One region of the Pseudomonas sp. DTU12.1 genome, then DNA from elsewhere that is predicted to be linked to it. Evidence: riboswitches for the same ligand, from Rfam matches in the RefSeq annotation. Region 1 holds a riboswitch; the other holds the start of a gene.

The links. Region 1 has a riboswitch for cobalamin ahead of cobO (cob(I)yrinic acid a,c-diamide adenosyltransferase). Riboswitches for the same ligand answer to the same signal wherever they lie in the genome.
Region 2: it holds a riboswitch for cobalamin, as region 1 does, so the genes downstream of both, cobW (cobalamin biosynthesis protein CobW) here and cobO (cob(I)yrinic acid a,c-diamide adenosyltransferase) in region 1, are expected to answer to the same signal.

Annotation. Positions count from the first base shown of each region.
Region 1 is NZ_CP045254.1:1,834,964-1,840,355, reverse strand. It holds gene bluB (5,6-dimethylbenzimidazole synthase) at 1-111, opposite strand, end outside; gene GDV60_RS08140 (cobyrinate a,c-diamide synthase) at 108-1,490, opposite strand; gene cobO (cob(I)yrinic acid a,c-diamide adenosyltransferase) at 1,487-2,098, opposite strand; cobalamin riboswitch at 2,178-2,426, opposite strand; gene GDV60_RS08130 (sorbosone dehydrogenase family protein) at 2,526-3,839, shown strand; gene GDV60_RS08125 (C40 family peptidase) at 3,970-4,509, opposite strand; gene GDV60_RS08120 (C40 family peptidase) at 4,654-5,283, opposite strand.
Region 2 is NZ_CP045254.1:3,283,125-3,288,516, reverse strand. It holds gene GDV60_RS26575 (hypothetical protein) at 1-923, opposite strand, end outside; gene GDV60_RS26570 (hypothetical protein) at 1,402-1,866, opposite strand; cobalamin riboswitch at 2,088-2,290, shown strand; gene cobW (cobalamin biosynthesis protein CobW) at 2,383-3,444, shown strand; gene cobN (cobaltochelatase subunit CobN) at 3,448-5,392, shown strand, end outside.

The sequences.
Region 1 (5,392 bases):
GAGCAGTTCGGGGGCCACGGTGCCGCCGCTGAAGTGGCGCATGTCGCGGCGTTCGGCGATGGCGCGGTAGATGGCCTGGCGCTCGGCTGCGGGGAAGGCGTTGTCGGTCATGGCCCTATCGCGGGCAAGCCCGCTCCTACAGTTGCAATGCAATCCCCTGTGGGAGCTGGCTTGCCGGCGATAGCGGCGTCCCGCTCGGGCGCAAACAGCGCAGCCACCGCAGCCGGGTTCGACGGGAAATAAAAGTGCACATAGGAGGCCGTCATCCGCCCCTGGCGATACACCGCCTCGGCACCGCGCCCGCCATTGGGGCTCATGCCACGGGCAATCGGCTGCCATTGCGTGCTGGTCAGGGAGTGATGATAGGTATGGCCGCGCAGCACGCCTTCCGGCAATTCCACCGTTTGCAGGGCCAGGGCCGCCAGGCGTTTCTGCATGACCGCATCGCCTTGCAACAGCCCCAGCAGTTCGGCGCGAGTGCCCTCGACATCGGTCAATGAGTCTAGCAAATAGAGCATGCCGCCACATTCGGCCAACAACGGCTTGCCGGCGGCGTGATGGCCACGGATCGCCTGCAGCATCGCGGTGTTTTGCGACAACGCCTGATGATGCAGCTCGGGGTAACCACCAGGCAGATAGAGGCTATCGGCATCGGGCAACAGTTGGTCATGGATCGGCGAAAAGAAGCGCAACTCGGCGCCCATCGCCCGCAGCAAGTCGAGGCTCGCGCCATAGGTGAACGCGAAGGCTTCATCACGGGCCACGGCAATCCGCACCCCGGCCAGCAAAGGTTCGGCCTCGATCAGCTCGGGTGCGGCGAACTCCACCGGCGGTGGCAGCGCTACCTCGCAACTGCCGGCCAGGGCTTCGGCGGCCGCATCCAGGCGCAGGTCCAGGTCGTTCAACTCGCTGGCCTGCACCAGGCCCAGGTGGCGGCTGGGCAACTCGATCCCGGTTTCCCGGGACAGTGCACCGTACCAACGCAGGCCTTCGGTCAGGCTGCCTTCAAGCAATTGCGCATGGCGCACGGTCCCGACGCGGTTGGCCAGGACCCCGGCGAACGGCAGGTCCGCCTGGTAACGCGCCAGCCCCAGCGCCAGGGCGCCAAAGGTCTGGGCCATGGCGGTGCCGTCGATCACCGCCAGTACCGGCACGCCAAAGTGGCGCGCCAGGTCGGCGCTGGAGGGGGTGCCGTCAAACAGCCCCATCACGCCCTCGATCAGGATCAGGTCCGCCTCCCCCGCGGCTTCCCACAACAAACGGCGACTTTCCTGCTCGCCCACCATCCACATGTCCAATTGATAGACCGGCGCGCCACTGGCGCGCTCATGGATCATCGGGTCGAGAAAGTCCGGGCCGCATTTGAATACCCGGACCTTGCGCCCCAGGTTGCGGTGCAAACGGGCCAGGGCGGCGGTGACAGTGGTTTTGCCCTGGCCTGACGCCGGTGCGGCGATCAGTACGGCTGGGCAATGGCGCGGCTGATTCAAAGTTCGATGCCTTTCTGTGCCTTGATACCGGCCTGGAACGCGTGCTTGAGCATGCCCATTTCGGTCACGGTGTCGGCCATTTCAATCAGTTCTGGCTTGGCGCCACGACCGGTGACCAGCACGTGCTGCATCGGTGGCCGGGCTTGCAGGTCGCTCAACACTTGGTCCAGGTCGAGGTAGCCGTGCTTGAGCGCGATGTTCAGCTCATCCAGCACCACCAGGCCGATGGACGGGTCCTGCAACATTTCCCGGGAGACTTGCCAGGCCGCTTCGGCGGCGGCGATATCGCGCTGGCGGTCCTGGGTTTCCCAGGTGAAGCCCTCGCCCATCACATGAAACCGCACCTGCTCGGGGAAACGGCGGAAGAACAGTTCTTCACCGGTGCTGTTACGGCCCTTGATGAACTGCACTACGCCGCATTGCATGCCGTGCCCCATGGCGCGGGCCAGCATGCCAAACGCCGAACTGCTCTTGCCTTTGCCATTGCCGGTCAATACCAGCAGCAAACCGCATTCATTCGGTGAATTGGCAATGCGCTCATCAATCACCGCTTTTTTGCGCAGCATGCGCGCCAGGTGGCGTTCGTCACGATCAGGGGAATCAGTCATGGCAGCTCTCCGTTGGGGCTGGACAAAAACGGCGGGCAGGAAAAGACAATTTCTATGAAGCCAAGCATCGCCCACCGTGATGCTGTTGGATGAATCAGGCCGGTCTCCGGGCTCATGAGTGGCGCCCTGTTGAGCAGGGCGGGCCGACGATGCGCCTTCCCATATCGCACGCGATACAGTGGCAAAAGCAGCGTCTTGACTCATTTACCGTTGCGGGGGCAGCGCCGGGATCGTGGCCGCACTGTAGAAAAGTGCGCGCCCTCACCGGCTTCCCTGTTTCACTCGATCGACGCGTACGCCACAGAGCACCTGAAACAAGCGGCGAAGGTTAGTGGGTTGGGGGTACAGCGTCAATTAAAGCCGGCCGCGCACTTGAACCATCGCCACGGGCCGTACCTCTATGACTACAGGCATTGAGGAGAAAAACATGCACAAGACCCGACTCGCCGTACTGATCATGGCCGCAGGCGCACTCGCCGCCTGCGGGGAAAGCTCAACGTTGCAGGTGTCCGACGGCACCGGGCCTTCGCCCAAGCTGCCGGAACCAAACAAAACCCTGATCCCCACTGTCAACATCGCCCCGGCCGTTGGCTGGCCCGATGGCGCCAAGCCCCAGGCCGCCGCGGGTACCCAGGTCGGCGCCTTCGCGGAAGGCCTGGACCACCCGCGCTGGCTGTATGTATTGCCCAATGGCGACGTGCTGGTGGCCGAGACCAACGCGCCGCCCAAGCCGGATGACTCCAAGGGCATTCGCGGCTGGGTCATGGAAAAGGTCATGGGCCGCGCCGGCGCGGGTGTGCCCAGCCCTAACCGCATCACCCTGCTGCGCGATGCCGACCATGATGGCGTGGCAGAAACCCGCACGGTCTTCCTGGAAAACCTCAACTCGCCCTTTGGCATGACCCTGGTGGGCAACGATCTGTATGTGGCCGATTCGGACAAGCTGCTGCGCTTCCCTTATCAACCGGGGGAAACCGCGATCAAGGCGCCAGGCACCAAGGTCATCGACCTACCGGGCGGCCCGCTGAACCACCACTGGACGAAGAACGTGGTGGCCAGCAAGGATGGCAGCAAGTTGTATGTGAGCGTCGGCTCTAACAGCAACGTCGGCGAAAACGGCCTGGAAGCCGAACAGGGCCGCGCTGCGATCTGGGAAGTCGATCGGGCCAGCGGCACACAGCGGATTTTTGCCTCCGGCCTGCGTAACCCCAACGGCATGGCCTGGGAGCCGCAAAGCGGCAAGCTGTGGACGGCGGTCAACGAGCGCGATGAAATCGGCAGCGACCTGGTGCCGGACTACATCACCTCGGTCAAGGATGGCGGCTTCTATGGCTGGCCGTTCAGTTACTACGGCCAACATGTGGATGTACGGGTCACGCCGCAGGACCCGGACATGGTGGCCAAGGCCATCGCGCCGGACTACGCCGTCGGGCCACACACCGCGTCCCTGGGACTGACCTTCGCAGAAGGCAACACGCTACCGGCACAATTTAGCCATGGCGCGTTTATCGGCCAGCATGGCTCGTGGAATCGCAAGCCGCACAGTGGCTACAAGGTGATCTTTGTGCCGTTCGAAGGCGGCAAGCCGAAGGGGCAACCGGTGGATGTGCTGACCGGGTTTCTCAACAGTGATGAGAAAGCCATGGGGCGGCCGGTGGGGGTGGTGATCGACCAGCAAGGCGGGCTGTTGGTGGCGGATGATGTGGGGAACAAGGTGTGGCGGGTGTCGGCTGTTAAATAAATAATTTGCCTCCCAAAAAACAACTGTGGGAGCGGGCTTGCCCGCGATGGCGGTGGATCAGCCAGGAATCTATCCACTGATACACCGCTATCGCGGGCAAGCCCGCTCCCACATTGGGTTATAGGCTGGCTTAAGGGTTACGCGCCAGGTGCTCGGCCGGCAACACGCGCTTGGCGCTCAGGTAGGCATTCTGCCAATAGGCCTTGGACAAGGTATCAAGCTTCACCGTACCGCCAGTTTGTGGCGCATGGACGAAGCGCCCTTCCCCTACATAGATGCCGGCATGGCTGACCTGCGAACCACCGCCCGTGGCAAAAAACAGCAGATCGCCGGTTTGCAGCGCATCTTCACGCACGTCCTGGGCACGCATCACGATCAACTCGCGAGTGGTGCGCGGCAGCGAGATGCCAGCAGCATCGCGGTAGACAAAACCAATCAGGCCGCTGCAATCAAACCCCGAGTCCGGCGTGTTGCCGCCCCAGCGATAAGGCGTGCCGACCAGGCCCAAGGCGCGAAACAGCACATCTTCGGCAACCGGCGAAAAGTTCTGGGTGGTGTAGTTGAATACCGGCTTGGGCTTGACGGCCACAGGCGCAGGTGGAGGACGGCTGGCGCAGGCACTGAGCAGCACGGCGCAGACAAGAAGAATTAGGCGGGCCGAGGTCGACATGGGCAGAACAATCCTGATCTGGATGCGGCTTTCGCTGCCGAACGCTGAAAACTAGACCGCGCAAGCAAGCTTGCGCGGTCAGGTTCGCAACAATATCTCAGGATTTTAGCGGTTACGCGTCAAACTTCAAGTATCACTTTAAGTTTACTTGCGAGCGGTAACGGTAGTCGGCGCCATCGCCAGTGCGCGCTTGGCTTCGATGAAGGTTTTGCTCCAGTAGCTGTCGCCCAGCTTATCGACCCGCACCCCACCGCTGCGGCGGCTGCTGGAGTGGATGAACTGGTCATCACCGAGGTAGATACCGGCGTGGCTGACACGACCACGGCCATTGGTACTGAAGAAAAGCAGATCGCCAGGCTTGAGGTTGTTCCGTGCGACCAACGGTGCATCCACGTTGATCATTTCGCGGGTGGAGCGCGGCAGGTTCATGCCGGCCTCTTCACGAAACAGATAACCGATAAAACCGCTGCAGTCGAAACCGGCTTCGGAAGTACCGCCGAAACGGTAGCGGGTACCGATCAGGGACATGCCGCGTTCGAGGATGCTGTCGGCCAGCAGTGGCAACTGATAAGGCTTGCTGCCGGCGAACTGGGCCAGTTCTTTTTCGGTCGCCACCTCTTCTTCATAAACAGAAGAAGACTGTGTTGCGACGAATTTGGCTTGATGTTGTTGCTGTGGCTTTTGCTGCTCGACCACCTGCTGGGGGTGGGTGGCGCAACCAAACAACAGGGTAACGAGTGCGAGAGGCACGAGGGGTGCGAAGCGATTTAGCATGGGCACGACCGTGGCTGATATGTAAAGAAGTCGAGACTATGCCTTCTATGACATCGATTTGCAAATTCAATCGTGATCTATGTGACTTCTTGTTTGACCTATGTCATCT
Region 2 (5,392 bases), 1.4 Mb from region 1:
GCTTTTGAGGAAAATTTACGGGTGCTTGGTAGTTCGCCTGCCGCCTCTTTCAATTCGCTAAAACTTAGATGGTCGGTGTCAGGTGCGGCGGCTAACTCCTCATAGTAAATGCTCATTTGAAATAGCAAGTATTCATCGCTGAGACTTTCGAAGTCTTCAGCCACAAGAGCGATATCGTTCCAGTTTAGGGCGGTGTTGGTCCATCCATATATATCTTTGTCGAGTGCTTCAAGTAACTTTGGACGGCTGAGTATTTCCTTTGCAAGTTTCATTTGCTCTTGTGTCGCGTCTCGGCCGTCGTGTAGTTTTCCGGCTGCCATATTTTTTAGGTCGACCAAGGTAAAACTAGCGTATGGGAAGGTTGTGGAGATTTCTAGCTCGTCCAACGTAGACAGTAATTTCTTGGCCAGCACCTTGTCGCTGTAGCTCTCCAAAGAAGTTGTTTCGCGATACTTGTTTATCATGTAGTCCAGGTTGTCATGATCGAACCTTTGGTCTTTCAACCCTGGCTCCCTCCAAGTAGAGCCAACCCCTATATCCAGTTCGTCAAGCAGGCTAGGACGGTTGAGAAGTTCCTTGGCCACTGCTGACGCGTGCGTAGTAAAGGTTCTACTGGTCGGCTGCTGGCCGGCGGCTTCCTTCAATTCATTAAAGTTAACGTACCTGTCACCATCTCCCGCTGCGTACTGTCTAAAATGCTTCTTCACCTCCTTGAGTAGGCGCCTGTCGCTGTAGGACGATGGATAGTCTGCTTGAGATGATGCCCCCGGCGTCGCTCGCGTTGTTCGGCTGGCGCCACTGGTGTCGTCTGCCCATTGGTTCTGAGCAGTGTCAGTTTTGGAGGGCGGGGGTTGATTGCTGTCTTTGCCCTGCGTGATTGGCAGCGAGTGAAGGCTGTTGGGCTGAAACATTGAAATAGTCATGACAGAACCTCGAGTTTGTTGCTGTATTGGGCGCTCACCGCAGATGGACTCCTGTGAGCAATGCCAACAGGGCTGCAAATGCATGAATCGGTGACTGTGTGGCGCCCCATTCAAACTTGTTCCCCGCCGAGGCCTGCAGAGTGATACAGGTTTTTTCCCAGAGTGCCGTGGGGTAAAAATTGATCTGGGTTTGCCGACATTGACCCGTCCTCTCGCACGCGTAGCCTTGCACCCTCGAGGTTCTTAGGCCCCGGTCGAAGCTAAGAAGGGAACGCGGTCGATGCCGTGGCTGCCCCCGCAACTACGGCTTACCGGTTTCCCGTTTCACCCAATCAAGGGCACCCGAAACAAGGCGCTGGAGAGCATGTGTGAGGGATGTGCCTCAAACACCTTGAACGCTGGCTGAGGTTTTGATCGCAGTACCGTCAGACGTACCGATGGTTGGTGAGTATAGGTGCTTGTTTCAACAGGTTTATCCTTAGGATCGCCACTTGAATTTGACCCTGTCAGGCAACCGTCCGATCATGTGATCAAGGTTGTCATGATCAAACCTTTGATCTTTCAAGCCCCGTCCATCCCAAGTAAACCCAACGCCAATATCCAACTCGTTAAGTAGGCGACTGCGTTTGAGCAGCTCATCCGCAACTGCTGATGCTTGGGCAGAAAATGTTCTAGTGCTTGGACGGTGGCCGGCAGCTTCTTTTAGCTCATTAAAGTTGACGTATTTGTCATCGGCCCCCGCTGCGTACTCCCTAAAGTGTTTCTTTACCTCTTGCAGCAGACGCTTGTTGTTATAGGACGAGGGAGAACGTGTTGGGCGTGATTCCTCTGGCGTTGCACGGGTTGTGCGACTGTTACCGCTGGCTTCAGCCGCCCCTTGGTTGTTGCCCGGTGCGATCGGCGGAGAGTAGAGATTGTGGGGCTGAGATATTGAAAGTGTCATGACAGATCCTCGAATTCACTGCTGTATAGGGCGTTCACCGCAGATGGACTCCTGTGAGCAATGCCAACAGGGCTGCAAATGCATGAATCGGTAAATGTGTGGCGCCCCATTCAAACTTGTTCCCCGCCGAGGCCTGCAGAGTGATACAGGTTTTTTCTCAGAGTGCCGTGGGGTAAAAATTGATCTGGGTTTGCCGACATTGACCCGTCCTCTCGCACTGCGTAGCCTTGCACCTTCGAGGTTCTTCGGCCCAGGCCGAAGCTAAGAAGGGAACGCGGTCGATGCCGCGGCTGCCCCCGCAACTGTAAAGGGTTTATCTGACTGCCACGCCACTGCCTGTATCCGGCGGGAAGGCGCAGCCAGCGCCAGCCTCCAGGCCGGCAAGCCCCAAGCCAGGAGACCTGCCTCGCAACCGATTTTCCATTTCAACCGGGCGGGGTGATCCGGTGACGAATCCAGCGCCTGCGCGTCGCCGCAGGGCCAGTCGTCCCGTATGCCCGCCCCAAAGGGCATCCAATGAAAACACTGGCCAAACTCCCCGTTACTATCGTCACTGGCTTTCTCGGCTCGGGCAAAACCACCTTGCTGCGTCATATGCTGGATAACGCCCAGGGCCGCCGTATCGCCGTGATCGTCAACGAGTTCGGTGAGCTGGGTATCGACGGCGAGATCCTCAAGCAGTGTTCCATTGGTTGCACCGAAGAAGAGGCCAACGGCCGTGTGTATGAGCTGGCTAACGGCTGCCTGTGCTGCACCGTCCAGGAAGAGTTCTTCCCGGTGATGCGTGAACTGGTCGCGCGTCGTGGCGATCTGGACCATATCCTCATCGAAACATCCGGCCTGGCCCTGCCAAAGCCGCTGGTGCAGGCTTTTCAGTGGCCGGAAATTCGCAGCGCCTGCACGGTTGACGCGGTGATTACCGTGGTCGACAGCCCAGCCGTGGCGGCTGGCACCTTCGCCGCCTTCCCGGATCAGGTCGACGCCCAGCGCAAACTGGATCCCAACCTGGACCACGAATCGCCGCTGCACGAACTGTTTGCCGATCAACTGGCCAGCGCCGACCTGGTGATCCTCAACAAAACCGACCTGATCAGCGCCGAAGACCTGGCCCGCGTGCGCCTGGAAGTGGCCGAAGAGCTGCCTCCAGCGGTGAAAATCGTCGAAGCCAGCAGTGGTCGCCTGCCCCTGGACGTGTTGATCGGCTTGGGTGCCGGCTCCGAGGAGCATATCGACGGGCGCCACAGCCATCACGATCATCACCACGAAGGTGAAGACGATCACGATCACGATGCTTTTGATTCCATCTCCATCGACCTGCCACAGGCTGACGAAGCACTGCTGCTCGATGCCTTGACCCAATTGGTGGTGCAGCACGGCATCCTGCGTGTCAAAGGCTTCGCAGCGATTCCAAACAAGCCGATGCGATTGCTGATCCAGGGCGTGGGCACGCGTTTCGACAAACACTTCGACCGTGCCTGGAGCGCTGACGAAGCGCGCATCACGCGCCTGGTGCTGATCGGCCAGGACCTGGATGCAGCGGGCCTCGAAGCGCAATTGCGCGCCGCCCTCAGCGTTTAACCCATGCATCTGCTCAGGACCCAGCCCGGCGGTTTCGTCTCCGATGACAACATCGCCGACCTTGGACAGACTCCCGCCGAGTTGGTGATCCTGTGCAGCGGTGATTCCAGCCTGGCGCTGCTGGCCGAAGCGGCCCAGCAACTGCCCGATGACTATCCGAGCCTGCGCCTGGCCAACCCGATGCAGGTGCAGAACCACGCGTCGGTGGACCTGTATGTGGACGAGGTGCTGCGTCACGCCAAGGTCATCCTGATATCCCTGCATGGTGGCATTGGCTATTGGCGCTACGGTATCCAGCGCCTGGTGGAGTTGGCCGAGCAGGGCGTGCAGCTGATCCTGGTGCCAGGGGATGATCGTCCCGACCCCGAACTCAGCGGCCTGAGCACCGTGGATGCGCCGGCGCGTGACCGCCTGTGGCACTTTTTGCGCCAGGGTGGGCTGGGGAATGCGCTGGATTTCTATCGCTGCCTGGCCAGCAGCTACCTGGGGCGCAATTACCCCTGGGACGAGCCGCAAACCCTGCCGCGCACCGCGATTTATCACCCACACAAAGCCAATGCTTGCCTCAATGACTGGCAGGCAGACTGGAACGCTGCATGGCCGGTGGCGGCGGTGCTGTTCTACCGCTCGCACTTGCAGGCGGCCAATACCGCTTTTATCGATGTGTTCTGCCAGCGCTTGCAGGCTGCGGGCCTCAACCCGTTGCCAATGGCGGTGGCCAGCTTGAAAGAGCCGGGCTGCCTGGCGGTGGTCGAGGATCTGCTTGATGAGGTGCAGGCGGCGGTGATTCTCAACACCACCGGCTTTGCCCAGTCCAGCCCCGAAGCACCCCATCTGCGACCGTTTCGCCGCAATATCCCGGTGATACAAGCCATCTGCGCCCAGGACAACCAACCCGGTTGGGAAGCCAGCGAGCAAGGCCTTGGCCCACGCGACCTGGCCATGCACATCGCCTTGCCGGAGCTGGACGGGCGCATCATCAGCCGCCCGATCAGCTTCAAGGATCTGGCCTGGCGCAGCGAGCGCAGTCAGTCGGACGTAGTGTGCTATCGCGCGGCGCCCGAGCGCATGGATTTTGTGGCCGAACTGGCGCGGCGCTGGGTCGAACTGGCGCGGGTGCCGAATGCAGATAAGCGCATCGCCCTGATTCTGGCCAATTACCCGACCCGCGACGGGCGCATCGGCAACGGCGTTGGCCTGGACACCCCGGCTGCTGCCTTGAATATCCTGCGGGCCCTGCAAACCGAAGGTTATCCGCTGCCATCCACCTTGCCGGACAGCGGCACGGCCTTGATCCATGAGCTGCTCGGCGGCGTGACCAACGATCTCGACAGTCTCGACCTGCGACCCTGCCACCAAAGCCTGGGCCTGGACGATTACCAGGCGATGTTCAATCGCTTGCCCGAGGCCAACCGCCAGGCTGTGCTGGAGCGTTGGGGTACGCCCCATAACGATCCGATGTGTCGCGACGGGCGCATGATGATCGCCGGCCTGCGCCTGGGCCTGACCTTTGTCGGCATCCAGCCGGCGCGGGGTTACCAGGTGGATGCCAGTGCGGTGTACCACGACCCGGACCTGGTGCCGCCCCATGCTTACCTGGCGTTCTATTTCTGGCTGCGCCACACCTACGGCGCCCATGGCGTGATCCACGTCGGCAAGCATGGCAACCTGGAATGGCTGCCGGGCAAAGGCGTCGGGCTGTCCGAGCACTGCTGGCCGGATGCGCTGCTGGGGCCGTTGCCCAATATCTACCCGTTTATCGTCAACGACCCGGGCGAGGGGGCCCAGGCCAAGCGGCGCACCCAGGCCGTGATCATCGACCATTTGATGCCGCCGCTGACCCGCGCCGAGACCTATGGCCCGCTGCGCAACCTGGAGCTGCTGGCAGACGAGTATTACGAAGCGCAATTGCTCGACCCACGACGCGCCCTGGAGCTGCAAAAGGACA